DNA from 3 places in the Paenibacillus sp. CFBP13512 genome. Region 2 is predicted to be linked to each of the others. Evidence: predicted binding sites of a transcription regulator. Region 2 holds the regulator's gene; each other region holds the start of a gene.

Region 1 (5,485 bases), on a different contig from region 2:
TAAAGGGATTCGAGATATGCGTATTTTTATCCGCGAACTGGCATCGCAAGGTATGGCTGTGTTTGTATCCAGTCATTTACTCAGTGAAATTCAATTGCTTTGTGATCGAGTGGCGATTGTGGGACGAGGAAGTGTTATTGCTGTAGGCGGAGTAACAGAGCTGGTAGAAGATACACAGCATCTTGTGATATGGGAATTAGAACCTCAAGCACAAGGAGAACAGATTCTTCAATCAATACCTTCTATTCAAGTGCTTGATCTGGAGAGTTCTAACTTGGATAACGATACAGCAGCATCACTTCGACCGCATTCTATTATCACCGCAACCCCTGAAGAATACATTTCGACAACGATTGCTACACTTGTGCAAGCAGGGATTCAGATTCATAATGTACGCAAACTTAGCCCGACATTGGAACAACTATTTCTGGGCGTGACAGAAGGTGAATTTATTGAATAGTATATGGCCATTGGTACAGAATGAAACGATAAAAATTATTAAGAAAAAAAGATTTTATGTCGTGCTATTGGTTTTATTAGTACTGGTACCGATGTTTACTTATGCGCAGATGCGTCAAGCCCAAGAAAATCGCACCAAGTTCGGTGAAGATTGGCGTGTTGAATTACAGCAAGCAATCACAGATAACCAGAACTCATTAGGTAGTGATCGTGTACCTGAAGAATGGAAAAAATACCGTCGTGTGTTTGTCCAACAGATGCAATATTATTTAGAAAATGATGTGAATCCGAATGAACCGGGTGGCGTTACATTTACTCGCGAATTTCTGGATAACTCCAGTAGCTTATTTATCCCACTGCTTATTATGACGATTGCTTCTGATCTGGTATCGGCAGAACGAACAGGCGGAACGATCAAAATGTTGCTTACAAGGCCGATTCGTAGGTGGAAAGTATTGTTAAGTAAACTCATTACACTGACGATGTTTGTCTCGCTGATTGTCGTTTCAACCTTTATTATTTCCTACGTCATCTCAGGGGCAGCATTCGGATACAGTGGATTTAACATTCCTGTATTTACCGGATTCCAGCCGGGTGATACAGGAACCGATATGAGTAGTGTACACGCTATAGCCCAGTGGCAATTTATTTTGATGCAAATGGGATTGATCTGGTTTGTCGGGTTGACCGTCGGATTACTTGCCTTTATGGTATCTGTGTTAGTACGAAGTACCGCAGCCAGTATCGTTATTATGATGGCGGCATTGATTGCAGGTACCATTTTGACCAATATGGCGGCTTCGTGGAGCACAGCTAAATATTTATTTATGGTTAATTTGGGACTGACTAATTATTTATCAGGAAGCCCGGCACCGATTGAAGGCATGACATTACCATTCTCGCTTGGCGTATTGGCAGTATGGGCATTAGCGTCAGTTATTGTTTCATTTGCTGTATTTACCAAAAGAGATGTGCTCAATTAAAAAGTATAGTATGATTGCCTGCTTATCTTATGAAGATCAGCAGGCAAGTTTATTTACAAAAGATCATTATAGCTAATATAATGGGAAATCGTAGAATAATGTGACAAGTGGGTTTACGAAATGAAAAGATTAGATTACACTTAAAGAATAAAAGGAACATGTGTTTGCATTATACATTTATCTATCGAATAAATTACATTTTATGTAAATCAAAAGTGTCGACAAAATAAAAGCGTATGATATGATGGTTCGGGGTCAAGCGCGATTATTGATTTACCTATGGTATAATTTTCGACTAAGATTTATAATGCTAATCGTAGGTCAAACAGAACAAAGCAATATTTAGATTAAAGAGGGGGACCATGAATGGTCGAAAAGATCGATTCACTCACAAATTCATCCCGTGGTAATGTTAATCCGCCAGTTTCCGGGTATGATGCTGACGACATTCAGGTGCTTGAAGGGCTGGTTGCCGTACGGAAACGTCCGGGGATGTATATCGGTAGTACAAGTTCATCTGGGCTTCATCATCTCGTATGGGAGATTGTGGACAACGCAGTTGACGAGCATTTGGCAAAACATTGTTCAAAAATCGAGATTTCACTGAACAAAGATGGTTCGGTTACGGTTTTTGATAACGGACGTGGTATTCCGACAGGAATGCATAAAAGTGGAGTACCTACACCACAAGTTGTATTTACTATTTTGCATGCAGGTGGTAAATTCGGCGGTGGAGGATACAAAAAGTCCGGAGGTCTACACGGAGTTGGTGCTTCAGTAACGAATGCATTATCCGAGTGGCTAGAAGTAGAAATTTATCGTGATGGTGGTATTCACCGTCAACGTTTTGAATATTGGGTTGATAAAAAAGAAAAAGAGCATGTAGGTGAGCCTGTAAGTGGTCTTGAAGTCATTGGCAAAACCAAAATTACAGGAACAAAAGTTACATTCAAACCAGATATTCGTGTATTCCAACAAGGAATTGCATTGAATTACGATACACTTGCTGAGCGTCTGCAAGAAATTGCTTTTCTGAATTCAGGCTTAGAAATTTTACTTAAAGACGATCGTAATGATAAAGAAGATCGTTTTTATTATGAAGGCGGAGCCAGTCAATTCGTAGAGTTTTTGAATGAAGGCAAAGATGTTCTTCATGATGTGATTCATTTCAATGTCGAGCGTGAAGATATCGAAGTCGAAGTAGCGATGCAGTACAATGCAGGATATACTGAAACGCTTGCTTCATTTGTAAACTCCATCCCTACACGGGGCGGCGGTACGCATGAGACAGGATTTAGAGCAGCATATACTCGTGTATTGAATGATTATGCTCGTAAAACAGCACTGATCAAAGAAAAAGATAAAAACCTCGAAGGTGGAGATTTACGAGAAGGCATGATGGCGGTTATAAGCGTCAAAATGTCAGATGTAGAGTTTGTCGGTCAGACCAAAGACCAATTGGGTAGTTCTTCCGCACGTGGAGCAGTAGATGCGGTAGTCGCTGAAAATATGCAACGTTTTCTCGAAGAAAACCCACAAGTCGCTCAAAAGCTGATCAAAAAAGCAGTTCAAGCTTCTCGTGCACGCGAAGCAGCTCGTAAAGCGCGTGATGATATGCGTACAGGACGCAAACGTAGCGAAAGTTCGAATCTGAACGGTAAGCTAAGTCCAGCGCAATCGAAAGATTTTTCTAAAAACGAACTGTTTATTGTCGAAGGAGATTCGGCAGGTGGTTCTGCGAAACAAGGACGAGATTCCAAGATTCAAGCGATTTTACCACTCAAAGGTAAACCGATGAATCCAGAGAAATCCAAACTTGCAGATGTAATGAAAAATGAAGAATATCGGGCGATTATTTCTGCTATTGGTGCAGGAGTAGGAACTGAATTTGCCATAGAAGATAGCAATTATTCCAAAATCATTATTATGACCGATGCGGATACCGATGGTGCACATATTCAAGTGTTGCTATTAACATTCTTCTATCGTTATATGAAGCAATTGATCGATAACGGTCGTATCTATATTGCTCAACCTCCGCTGTACAAGATTTCTCAACGTGCCGGCAAAAAATCGCAAGAACGTTATGTATGGACAGACGAAGAGTTGAATCAGTCGATGAAAGAGTTCGGCAAAAATGTAGATTTACAACGTTACAAAGGATTAGGTGAAATGAATCCAGATCAATTATGGGAAACAACGATGAATCCTGAAAGTCGTACATTACTTAAAGTACAGATCGAAGATGCTGCCAAAGCAGAACGTCGTGTATCTACATTAATGGGCGATAAAGTTGATCCTCGTAAACGTTGGATCGTCGAAAACGTAGACTTTACAGAATATGCGGAGTAAATAATTGTATCTGTGATATAGAAAAGTAATCTTGATGGATGATCAAACTAAATGAGCCGCTGCTTTAGTGCAGATGGAAGTGAGCATCATACCGTGCTTGGTTGGAATGGTATTCACTTCCCTCTGTACTCTGCGGCGGCTTCAAAATTATCCGGCGATAAGCTCGGAAGGTAAGGTGAACGGATGGCTATTGAAAATAACGATAAATTTTTACCAGCATTTCTAGAAGAAATCGTTGGAGACCGTTTTGGTCGCTACTCTAAATATATTATTCAAGACCGCGCGATTCCTGATGTTCGTGATGGATTGAAACCGGTACAACGTCGTATTTTGTATGCTATGTACGATTCAGGCAATACACCGGAAAAAGGATATCGCAAATCAGCTAAAACAGTCGGTGACGTGATGGGTAACTATCATCCTCATGGTGATTCATCGATCTATGATGGTATGGTACGGATGGCACAACCTTGGAAAATGAGTCATACGCTTGTCGATGGCCATGGTAACTGGGGATCGCCTGATGATGATCCAGCAGCAGCAATGCGTTATACCGAAGCTCGTTTATCTTCGATTGCGATGGAGATTTTACGTGATATTGATCGGAATACGGTTCAATTTAAAGACAACTTTGATAATACGACGCAAGAACCTGTCGTTTTACCAGCTCGTTATCCTAATTTATTAGTCAATGGCGTAAGCGGAATTTCATCAGGTTTTGCAACAGAAATTCCTTCGCACAGCCTGCGTGAAGTGATCGAAGGTTGTATTGCATTGATGGAAAAACCTGAAATGGAATTGCCTGAACTGATGAACTATATCAAAGGCCCGGATTTCCCAACAGGTGGTACGATCATGGGTGGAGACGGGATTCGTGATGCCTATTCTACAGGCAAAGGGCGTATCTACATACGTTCTAAAACAGAAATTGAAACATTACGTGGCGGTAAACAGCAAATTGTGATTACCGAAATTCCTTATCAAGTGGTAAAAGTACGTCTTGTCACAGCGATGGAAAATATCCGTTTGGAGAAAAAAGTAGAAGGTATTGCTGAAGTACGTGATGAGAGCGGACGTGATGGACTACGGATCGTGATCGAGCTTAAAAAAGATGCAGATGCACAAGGCATTCTAGCGTATTTACTCAAAAAAACGGATCTACAAGTGACCTATAACTTCAATATGGTAGCTATCGTTAACAAAGCGCCTCAACAAATGGGAATAAAAAGTATTCTGGAAGCGTATATTGCGCATCAACGTGAAGTGGTTACCCGTCGTACACAACATGATCTGGATAAAGTAGAAGATCGTGCTCATGTACTTGAAGGTCTAGCTAAAGCACTCAATGTACTAGATGAAGTCATTGCAGCGATCAAAGCGTCTAAAAACCGCCAAGATGCACAAAATAATTTGCAATGGATGTTTGGCCTCACTGAACGCCAAGCCGATGCGATTCTAACCTTGCAATTGTACCGCATTACTAATTTAGAAATTAATCAAGTTGAAAAAGAACTAAACGATATTCAGAAGAAAATCACCAATTTCCGTGCTATTCTTGGTAGCGATAAAAAGCTAGTCGGATTGATCAAAAAAGAATTGATGGAGATTCATGATAAACATGGTATTAATCGCCGTTCTATTATTCAAGATGAAGTTGAAGAGTTGAAAGTTAATCTGGAAGTCATGATTAA
Region 2 (5,485 bases):
TATACCGCTCATCCATTAGTACGGGCGGATATAGGCAAAGTTGCTATAGGTCGAGGGCCATTTATATATTGTGCAGAAGAGGTTGATAATGGAGAGCATTTGCATTTGGTTCAGTTAACGCAAGATCAGACATATGAGTATGAATTTGATGAACAATTATTAGGTGGAGTAGGCACGATTAAAGTAGAAGCTCGAAAAAGAAATATAGAACCAGAGTGGGAAGATGTATTATATGCTTCTAAAGCTCCTCAAACGTATACGTCTACAGCGTTACGTCTAATTCCTTATTACTGCTGGGCGAACCGACAAATAGGCGAAATGCGTGTATGGCTTAATAAAGCTTAATAAACATTCAGAAAGGAGAATACACAATGAAATCCAAAATGAAAATTGATCCCCAAAAATTTGCATACACTGTGATTTCAAGTTATTCATCAGATAAAGAGAATGCAGAAGCGATTGCCAAAGATCATCTGAGCGTATTTTTGAATGCTTATTTTGTAGCAGAAAAATTCAATATATTAGAATCTCAATTAGCAGAAAAAGCAGAAAGTAAAGATTTCAAAGCATTATTAGCTAAATTAATGGATACTAAGCTTTTTGGATAAGGTAGAACAAGATATTAGTTGAAAAAATATAATAGTAAGAGGAAATAAAAGGTATTCATTCTCTCAGATTAGGTTATGATGAAAGGGTAATTTAACTTATGAGAGAGGTGAGGTTATGGGTTGGATTGAGTCTGCGGCAATACGTGCGCGAGAAGAGAAAGTAGAGAAGGAAAAAGCTCATACCTATTCTTTAGAAATCCACGAACATTTTTTAGAACACTGCGAAGATTTATGGATGAAGTTTTCTACGATTTTAGAAGAGATCCAAGAAAATTTCAAAGAAGATTGTAGTGTTCAAAAAAAAGATGGAACTCAATTAGTCATTACAATCGCTCTCGTTGTTATTACGATCAATGCTGTTAAAAAAAATCTGACTGAGCACTATCATGGAGAAGCTTATATAGAATATAGTTGCTCACACAATCCAGGAAAACCTCAACTTGCTGTAGAATCATTATATTTAAATCCAATCGATCATCCTGTGTGGATGTATAAAATGGAGCAGAATGGAAAAGAAGTAGATGTTCCTTTTAGTGAGATCGAAGCTGAAGATGTTATTAAAACAGCTCTATGGAAATATATACAATAAATATGTAATAGTAATAAACTACAAAAAAGACCACTATCGATTAAGATAGTGGTCTTTTCTTATGATACATATGATTTAGTGCAGATTACGGAACAAACCTACAACTTTACCCAAAATCGTAACATGCGTCAGACGTAGTGGCTGATACATAGGATTTTCAGGTTGTAGACGAATATGGTCTTTTTCTTTATAAAAAGTTTTGACCGTTGCTTCATCGTCTTCTGTCATAGCGACAACAATATCGCCATTATCAGCGGTTTGTTGTTGACGTACGATCACGTAATCACCATTATAAATTCCTGCTTCAATCATACTGTCTCCAACTACAGAAAGCATAAATACTTGTCCTTCACCTGTAAAATTCTGTGGTAGAGGGAAGTAATCTTCAATATGTTCTGTAGCTGTAATCGGAACACCGGCGGTTACTTTTCCAATAATAGGAACACGAGATACCGTTTGAGCGAAAAGAATATTACTTTCAGACTCTTCTTGACCCAACAACTCGATGGCACGAGGTTTGGTCGGGTCGCGTCGAATCAGTCCTTTTTTCTCCAAACGATCCAGATGACCATGTACAGTAGAACTAGAAGCAAGACCTACAGCTTCACCAATTTCACGTACAGATGGCGGGTAACCTTTAAGTTTGACTTCATTTCGGATAAATTCCAAAATGGCCTGTTGGCGACTTGAAACTTTTGACATACCTTATCAACCCCAATGCTAGTAACGTTTGGCAAAATTATAACATAGAACTACCGTTCGTACAAACATAAGTTCTAAAATTTGTATATTTATTTGTTATTTGCTTATTTTCGTAGTCTATTCATCATCTAAATAGCATTATCTATAGTCCAAAAGTTGCGATAAAAAACACGAACGAAAGTTCGTAAAAAACTATTGAGTAAAACATATGTTCGTGTTATAGTGAATTTGAGAAAACAAGAACAAATGTTTGGAGCGTGATGAAAATGTTAAAATATACTACATATCGTAGCATCCACAATCAGTCTGAAGAGGATGAACAACAGATTGATACATCAGGATCAGATATACATCATACATCAACAGGTTATTCGGAAAAGCAAGCACAACAAGAAGCTATTCATGCTACACGGGCGGACAAAGATGTAGTTGTGGATGAGTGGACTTACGTACCTACCGTACAGAAGATCCGCAAGCCGATTCAACCAAAAGGCAAAAAGACGTTACGTCAAAAAACACTTCATCTTATCCAAAGCACAGCGCAAAAAGTAAAATGGAAATCAGGCGGACGTTTGATGGTATGTTTTGTTTTTGCAGGCGTATTGTTATACGGTGGAGTCATTCATAATTTCGTAGTTGCAGACAAGGTAGAAGGCCCTACACAAAAAGTAGTGGTACATGCAGGAGACAGTCTATGGAGTATTGCGAAAGAATACAAATCTGTACAGACAGATACGCGAGATTATATTGCTCAGATTCGTAGTGAGAATCAATTGGATTCAAGCGAAATCCAAGCAGGAGATGTGTTGGTTATTCCTTACGATTAATACACTATACTGAACTTAAATATACATGACTTATGGATACATGTATCGCAGGTAGTTTGTGTATGGGATAATGTCATCCGGTTAGGAATATTGTGATCGAACGATCAATATCGTCAAAGTTTGTTGAGATCTATAGATCTTGACAAGCTTTTTTTTACATGTCAAAGTTAGTGGGGCAAAAAGCACACCGATCACATGGAGGTTAATTATGGATATCGATACACTGATTACACGCATCAATGAATTAGCTCGTAAAAAGAAAAGTTCAGGTCTTACAGCAGAAGAAACGATAGAACGTGATGAATTACGTGCTGTTTATTTGAATAATATTCGCAGTAATTTCCGTCAACAATTAGATACAATTGAATTTGTAGAAGATACTGAATCATCGGATAACACCAAAAATAGTCAGAAATAAGAACATATAATAGCTTCAATCCACAAAAGAAAAATGAACGATAATAAGGGTGCTCTGGCCGATCTAGAACAGAGCATCCTATTTTGCTATAGAAATTTGGGGCTTGTTCTGGCATGATAAGATAGAAGGAAGTCTTCTGCTTTTATTGTAAGGCTTACATTATCTATTAGGGGGAAACAAAGTATGTCCCGTTCCTGGGAAAGGCAAGTTCGACGTAACTCAAAGCAAGTCAATGCTACACGTAGAAAACAAGGTCAGACTTCTATCGGTGGCAAAACCAGTATTTCCGAATATACGGCATATAAAGGAAGAAATATTGTTTTTCCAGCTGCTCTAGTGATATTGGGAATTATTTATGCTGTTATGGGTATTATGTATCCAACAGCTGATGGATTTAGTGCGATCTTTATCATTACTGTCGCATTGTATATCTTACTGGGTGTTATGCTTTATTTCCGCAAACCGTACTTGAAAATTGGTAGAGATTCACTGATTACAACCAAATTTAATCGTGATCGTCTGATTTCTTCATCTCAAGTGAAAAGTATCCGTCTTCAAAAAGGATATGTTGTTATTGAACATAGCTCCAAAGGTGGAAGCTGGGTATTCTCTCGTACTCTAAACCGTTATGATACAGATGCAATGAGCGAGCATTTGCGTACATTTGCAGCACAACACAAAATTACGATTCAAGAAAAAGCGTAAGCTTTTTGGAGAATGATTGGCATATAGCATCTATATCTGAGCAAGCATTCTAGTTCTAGTATAGTCAAAGTAATCATTATCGTTGAGGAGGTACAGGCAGTGAGTATTGAAGCCGTGTTGTTTGATCTAGATGATACGTTATTATGGGATGAACGCAGTATAGAAGAAGCTTTTGCAGAGACTTGCCGTGTGGCTCAGGAAGCGACAGGGGTAGATCCTATCGCTTTGGAAGAAGCTGTACGTAGAGAAGCAAGAGCACTTTATGAATCCTATGAGACTTTTCCATTTACACAATGGATAGGAATTAATCCGTTTGAAGGCTTGTGGGCTCAATTTTCCGCAGGTGAACAACCAGAATTCCGTCAATTGCAAGCAATTGCACCGACTTATCGCAAAGAATCATGGCGTAACGGTCTAAGTGCAATGGGGATCGAAGATGAAGCTTTGGCACTACAACTGTCTGATCGATTCGTTCAAGAACGACGTAACCGTCCTCATATCTATGAAGAAACATTTCAGATTTTGGATGAATTACAAGGTAAAGTGAAGCTATTGTTACTGACCAACGGTTGCCCTGCTTTGCAACAAGAAAAGTTAGACGGTGTGCCCAAATTAGCTCCTTATTTTGATCAGGTGGTTGTATCGGGTGCATTTGGCAAAGGGAAACCGAATGCTGAGATCTTTGAGCATGCGCTTGGTTTGTTGGAAGTACAACCTGAGCATGCACTGATGATCGGGGATAAGCTTACTACAGATATCAAAGGCGCACTTGCAGCAGGTATTAAGTCTGTCTGGGTGAATCGTAATGGTAAAGTCAATGATAGTGAGATCAAGCCTGATTATGAAATTAAAAGCTTAACTGAGATCCATCAGATTACAGCTCAGTTGGTGTAATAGACTGATCGGTTACGTACCAATAGTATCAAACACATCACAAAAATCCCTTACCCGATCAAAGCGGTAAGGGATTTTGTATGTGTATACTTATGCTTTTTGGAAAGAGCTATCTTCAAACGGAACAGCAATCCAACCGTCTGTTTCGACAAACAAACGAACAGCTACAATTTTACGATTGTCAACAAGTGTAAAGAAGTGAGGTGTATTCTCAGGTACAGAAATAACATCGCCTGGTTCTAACTCAACATCGAAATATCCATGCTCAGGGCTTTTGATAATAAAAATACCGTTCCCCGATACGATCGCACGAATTTCATCTTCTGTATGTGTATGAATCTCTTCGAATTTAGCTAACTTTGCTTCAAGATCAGGTGTAGACTCAGATAATGTAATCACGTCCCAAGTACGGTAACCACGACGTGCTGAAAGGTCTTTGATTTCTTCAGCATACGTATCCAAAACCGCTTGTTTTTGCTCATCTGTTAAAGTGAAGTTATCTTGCAATTCAGGAGCTAATTTGGAAGCATCCCATTTTTCATATACCACTTCATGTTTGTTCAAAAACTCCAGAACCTTGTCATCTCCAGCAATTCGTTCGTTGGTATTTCTAATTCTGATTTCAGCCATCGGATTACCCTTCTTTCAATGTTTTTATGTTGTATTATAAAAGAAAAAGCATTTTTTGTCGATACTTTCATAGAAACTTCATCCTGTGTGTAGATAAAGTTGTTCCCTCTCA
Region 3 (5,485 bases), on a different contig from region 2:
TGAGAATCAAGTAAAGCTTTTTCAAATCCATTTTGACGCGCATAATTTTCCATACCCAAAAGAATAGATTTGCCATATCCACCTCTACGATAACCAGGCAACACAGCAATACGTTGCATTTTAGCTGCTCCATTTTCATAACGAATCATACGGCCTGCGGCAATACTTTCACCATCTTTTTGCAATAAAAAGTGGTAAGCTACACCATCATTAGGCAAATGATCGTACTGATCTATTTCTCGACTCTCAGGAACTTTCTGCTCTACAACAAATACTTGTTTCCGGATTTTTAAACATTCTTCCAGTTGTTGTTGAGTTTGAACGCGTATCACTTCTATCGCCATTTTGTTTTGCTCCTTCGATCTTTCCATTGTGGACTCTTTATAATTGTATCATATAAATGGAAGATATAGACGGCTATTGTTGGGATATGGTGGATAAATTCTATTTCTATGCTGATCCAAAACAGCTTGATGACAGCAAAAAACAGCCCTTTTCCATAGCGAAAAAGGCTGTTTTATCTACAAATTAACGTTGATTATTTACAAATGCTTGATTCAATATTTCGATATCTTTAGCTAACATTTCTTCTGTATATTTACCCTGTCCAAAGTTCACCATAGCACGTAAAGGCATTCCTTTGACCATAGCAGACATCATATCATCACTAGGATCAAATAATTCGCCCATTCCTGAACGTTCTAACAATTCTTTAGCCAGTTGTTGAGTCGTTGGGTGTGTTGTAATATCACCCATCGTTGTATTACGGTCAATCGTAATAGGAAGTTCTACTGTCGATTGTATCTCTACTGATTGTTGCACACGAATATCACGAGAAGAAGAACCGATTAGAATCTCAAATGTTCCTGATTCTACATGCCAGTCCGCAATATCTACATTGTAATAAGCGAAAGCACGTTTATCGAGGGTAAACTGTACTGTCTGACTTTCCCCTGCTTGTAGATGAACTTTAGCGAATCCTTTCAATTCTTTTTGCGGACGTATCACTGTACTCTCATGATCGCTTACATACAATTGTACAATTTCTTTACCTGCTGTTTTGCCTGTATTGGTAATCGTCACACTCACTTTTACTTTATCTTGGTCGCTGTATTGCTGACGATCTAACTGTAGATCACTATATTCAAATGACGTATAACTGAGTCCGTAACCAAATGGGAACAAAGGCTCTACCTGCTTGGTATCATAATAACGATAACCTACAAAAATACCTTCACGATATTCGACCCGATCTTTTTCCCCCGGGAAATATAAAAATGATGGATTATCACTTAAATGCATAGGGAACGTTTCTGCTAATTTACCGCTTGGACTTACTTCACCAAAGAGTAGATCCGCAACTGCACCTCCAAATGCTTGTCCACCCAGATATCCTTCTAATACAGCTTTGGCGTGGTTGATCCACGGCATTTCTACAGGTGAGCCGTTACTAAGAACAATAATAAGATTAGGCTGTACTTTAGCAATTTCTTCGATTAATTGTTGATGATTTTGCGGAATATTGAGATGAGTTCGATCATATCCTTCAGATTCATACCGATCAGGTAAGCCAGTAAACAAAATAGCCACATCTGCTTCTGCTGCTTGTTGTACCGCTTCTTGGACTAATGTGGTTTGGACATCATCGCTATCGAGATCATATCCAGCTGTATACGATACCTGACCTTGATCACCTACTAATTGAGTAATTTCGTCAAATGCTTTATCCAGTTGAGTTGGATTCACATGGGAACTGCCGCCGCCTTGATAACGAGGATTTTGTGCAAATTCACCGATCACCGCAATTTTTCCTTTTTTAGCAAGAGGTAAAAGGTGATCTTCATTTTTGAGTAAAACCATACTTTCTTGTCCTATTTTACGCGCTAGTGCATGATGTTCATCTGCATTATACGTAGCATCTGCTTGACGTTGCTCGACCGCTTTGAAAATAAATTCCAAAATCTTGGTAACGGCTTGATCTAATACCTCTGCATCCAATTGTCCTTCTCGAACAGCTTTGACAATTTTGGCATCACCAATACCATTATTAGCAGGCATTTCAAGTTCTAATCCTGCACGAAGTCCGTCTACACGTTCGTTCACAGCGCCCCAATCGGAGACTACAAACCCTTCAAATCCCCATTCTTCACGTAATACTTTGGTTAACAGAAATTTATTTTCTCCTGTATATGTTCCATTTAATTTATTGTAAGAACACATAACGCTCCAAGGTTGAGATTTCTTAACCGCTCCTTCAAAGCTAGCTAGATAAATCTCACGCAATGTACGCTCATCGACAATCGCATCTACACTCATACGACGTTCTTCTTGATTGTTAGCAGCAAAATGCTTGAGTGATGTACCGACACCCTGACTTTGTACCCCTTGAATATGATGAGCAGCTAATTCCGCAGAAAGATAGGGATCTTCAGAAAAGTATTCAAAGTTGCGTCCACATAACGGCGAACGTTTGATGTTGGTTCCAGGTCCAAGCAATACAGCTACATCTTCTGCTTGTGATTCTTGACCTAGTGCTTCCCCTACTTGACGGATAAGATCACGGTTCCATGAAGAAGCCATGCCTGCCGCTGAAGGGAAACAAGTCGCAGGTACACTATCGTTTAACCCTAGATGATCAGCTTCTTTCCCTTGCTTACGTAATCCATGCGGCCCATCGGTCATCATGACAGACGGAATATTTAAACGTTCGATCGGTTGTGTTTTCCAGAAATCAAGACCTGAGCAAAGACTCGCCTTTTCTTCAAGCGTCATTTGAGATAATAATTGTGGAATATTAGTTTTCATTATGTCCTCCTTGAATAACTGTACTTATCCATAAATCGTTATCACTTCACTTACCCAATATAAGCATAGACTGAAATCAATAGTTCGTATGGTACGATCCATATGTAATTGGTACTTATCTGAATGATTATAAATAAGGTTTAAATAACACTTGAAAAAGAAACGTATGTTCGTATATAATAAGAATATAAATAAGAACAAATGTTCGGATAGGAGAATACGATATGTTATCTAAATATAGAGGCGAAATTGTAGAAATTGTGTATATGGATCGTTCGAATCAATTGACTCAACGACGTATAGAGATTAAGCATATTCGTAAAGGTCTGGTATATGCAGACTGTCTACGTACAGGAAGTCCACGTACATTTCGTGAAGATCAGATTTTGGCATGGCAACCTGCGAAGTCCAAGCTGAAGCCTACGATTAAGCCTGTTCAACCGCTTCATCCTCGTCTAACAGGATACACTGCTTCTCCGACGAGAGCAGAAGTTATTCCTCAGACGTTCACTAACTCATCCTCTCATGCTGTCAATACATCTGTGGTTAGACCTCCTGCAACCAAACGTAAATCTATGTCGATCAAAGCTACCCGTTCCCTTCGTCATTCTACACCGTCTGCTCTTGCTTCTACTTCTCCTACTCAGGTTTCTTAACCAAAGCTGTGGAAAGTGTACTCCATTTTTAGAATACTGCTTATCCAAAAAATATTTGCTGATGTACACTACATCTTTTGCTGATTTGTATAGCAAAAAGCGCAGCTTATCATGATAGGCTGCGCTTTACTTGGTATATATGAGGATAGAATCATTTTTTAGGATGAGCGAAATGGGGATGGGGACGATAATCTGACTAACAATTGATGATAAGCTTCTAACTGCTCTGCCTCATGAATAACTTTGCCAGATTCTACATACATTATCTTACCTGTTCCTTCACCAATTGAAGAATGTTGTTGTAATATACGATATAAATTTCGTGCTGTGCCTTCTCCACCATCAATAATATCTACTTCTTCTGGAAAGAAATGATGCAAGTGTTCTCTAAAATAAGGAAAATGAGTGCATCCTAAGACGATAGTTCCGTATTGATTGGGATCAAGTCCAGATAGCGCTTGTTCCAAATAAGACTGCACTTCTTCCTCTGCGAATTGACGCTTTTCAGCTAATTGTACCAACCCTGGCAAAGCCAAACTTTCTACAATATCAGCAGTATCAATAGAACGGACTAAATTTTGAAATTTTTCTTCTTGTAATGTTAATGTGGTTGCGAAGACCAATACCTTTTTGCGCTTAATCATACTGTTCTGAACCGCAGGCTTCACCGCTGGTTCTATACCTAGAATAGGAAAGTCATAAGCTTGACGTAGATCATTGACTGCTATACTGGTAGCTGTATTACAAGCAATCACCAGCGCTTTAATATCTTGCGCAGCTAAATAATCTACCGCTTCAAAAATATACTGACGCACTTCGTCTTTAGGCTTTTCACCATAAGGCACATGCTGAGTATCTGCATAAAAAATATAGTCTTCCTCTGGCAATACCTTTAACATCTCATGTAAAACAGTTAATCCACCAATCCCCGAGTCCAACACACCAATTTTCAATTTATTCACTCTTCTTTCAAGACGGCAACTTGTTGTCTTTGTAATAAAGTCGTTCTTTCATTATAACTTTTCTTGTTTGTTTTTTAAAATCAAACCTTATTTAATAGATAATGCTCACTGTTCGACTTTATTCCTTAATATTCATTCTTCTTGGTTTTGGTCTTGGTCTTGTTCTGTCGATTGAATATAAGTTACCGATTCGTGTAATAACTGAGCGAAAGATTCAGGATAATCATGATCCAGTTCAGGAAGCTCAATATATTGGTAATCTACATGCGCTTCTTGTAGAGCTTCGATCAATTCCATCGTACCCGGCAGACAATCATCGTCCCATTCTCCACACATAATCGAAAGTTTAACACCAGCTTCCTGTAATCCCGCTAGCCCTTTCTCCCATTCTGAAGCTTCTGGTAACCACGGTGCGACCAGAATCAAGCCACTGAACGCTGTAGGGTCTTGAATCGCAGTATATAGAGACACTCTTGCTCCTGCTGAGAATCCACCTACAATCGGCTTCAAGGATGTAGTTGAAGGGCTTAGAGCATCTTCGGTCATAATATCACTAAGATGCCATTTCAATTCTTCTATACCTTGCTCTACATCTTCCCACTCATACGCATCGGTGAACAGAATTTGTGAAGATTGAGGTAAAGCTAGACGATAATGATGATCTAACAGACTGATCCAATAAGGTTCTGCAATTTCGATATTTTCCTGATCACCATGTAGAGCAATAATCGTCTGTTGTATTGTATGATCTTCTTGATCATTCGGGTACAGAATTTTCAATTCAGGTGTAGACTCTTCGCGTGCTAATGTTTCTCGTTCTACACATAATTCGACTAATTTTTGAAATTCATCTTGATCACGTAAAGACTTCAAATCCTCTTCTTCCAGTAAGTATGTAGAAGAATACCAGTATCCTTTTTCCAAAATAGCTTCTTGTAGTAGTTGTAATGCTTCTGTATTCATACCTGAAGCAGCCGCTAAAGAATAACGGAAATTATACACTTGTGCATCGTTACCTTTTACTTCATTCGCATGTTCAGTTATATAAGTATAAGCTTCTTG

Evidence for each region. Region 2 encodes LexA, which represses DNA repair genes until DNA is damaged. Its sites were predicted from a motif close to CGAACATATGTTCG; they were not measured.
Region 1: parE (DNA topoisomerase IV subunit B) is a predicted target of LexA. The motif match lies at 1,596-1,609, and genes of this name have one in related genera.
Region 3: PaeCFBP13512_RS01520 (WYL domain-containing protein) is a predicted target of LexA. The motif match lies at 3,000-3,013, and genes of this name have one in related genera.

What each region holds. Positions count from the first base shown of each region.
Region 1 covers NZ_QGAD01000001.1:26,565-32,049, reverse strand. The annotation lists gene PaeCFBP13512_RS00150 (ABC transporter ATP-binding protein) at 1-460, shown strand, start outside; gene PaeCFBP13512_RS00145 (ABC transporter permease) at 453-1,442, shown strand; gene parE (DNA topoisomerase IV subunit B) at 1,809-3,794, shown strand; gene PaeCFBP13512_RS23550 (hypothetical protein) at 3,846-3,968, shown strand; gene gyrA (DNA gyrase subunit A) at 3,978-5,485, shown strand, end outside.
Region 2 covers NZ_QGAD01000003.1:64,796-70,280, forward strand. The annotation lists gene PaeCFBP13512_RS04730 (glycoside hydrolase family 127 protein) at 1-345, shown strand, start outside; gene PaeCFBP13512_RS04735 (hypothetical protein) at 372-608, shown strand; gene PaeCFBP13512_RS04740 (hypothetical protein) at 724-1,197, shown strand; gene lexA (transcriptional repressor LexA) at 1,273-1,899, opposite strand; gene yneA (cell division suppressor protein YneA) at 2,166-2,726, shown strand; gene PaeCFBP13512_RS04755 (DUF896 domain-containing protein) at 2,935-3,144, shown strand; gene PaeCFBP13512_RS04760 (hypothetical protein) at 3,328-3,849, shown strand; gene PaeCFBP13512_RS04765 (HAD family hydrolase) at 3,949-4,743, shown strand; gene PaeCFBP13512_RS04770 (cupin domain-containing protein) at 4,834-5,373, opposite strand.
Region 3 covers NZ_QGAD01000001.1:330,414-335,898, forward strand. The annotation lists gene PaeCFBP13512_RS01510 (GNAT family N-acetyltransferase) at 1-344, opposite strand, end outside; gene PaeCFBP13512_RS23555 (hypothetical protein) at 401-532, shown strand; gene PaeCFBP13512_RS01515 (glycoside hydrolase family 3 C-terminal domain-containing protein) at 529-2,805, opposite strand; gene PaeCFBP13512_RS01520 (WYL domain-containing protein) at 3,030-3,461, shown strand; gene murI (glutamate racemase) at 3,620-4,414, opposite strand; gene PaeCFBP13512_RS01530 (alpha/beta hydrolase) at 4,556-5,485, opposite strand, start outside.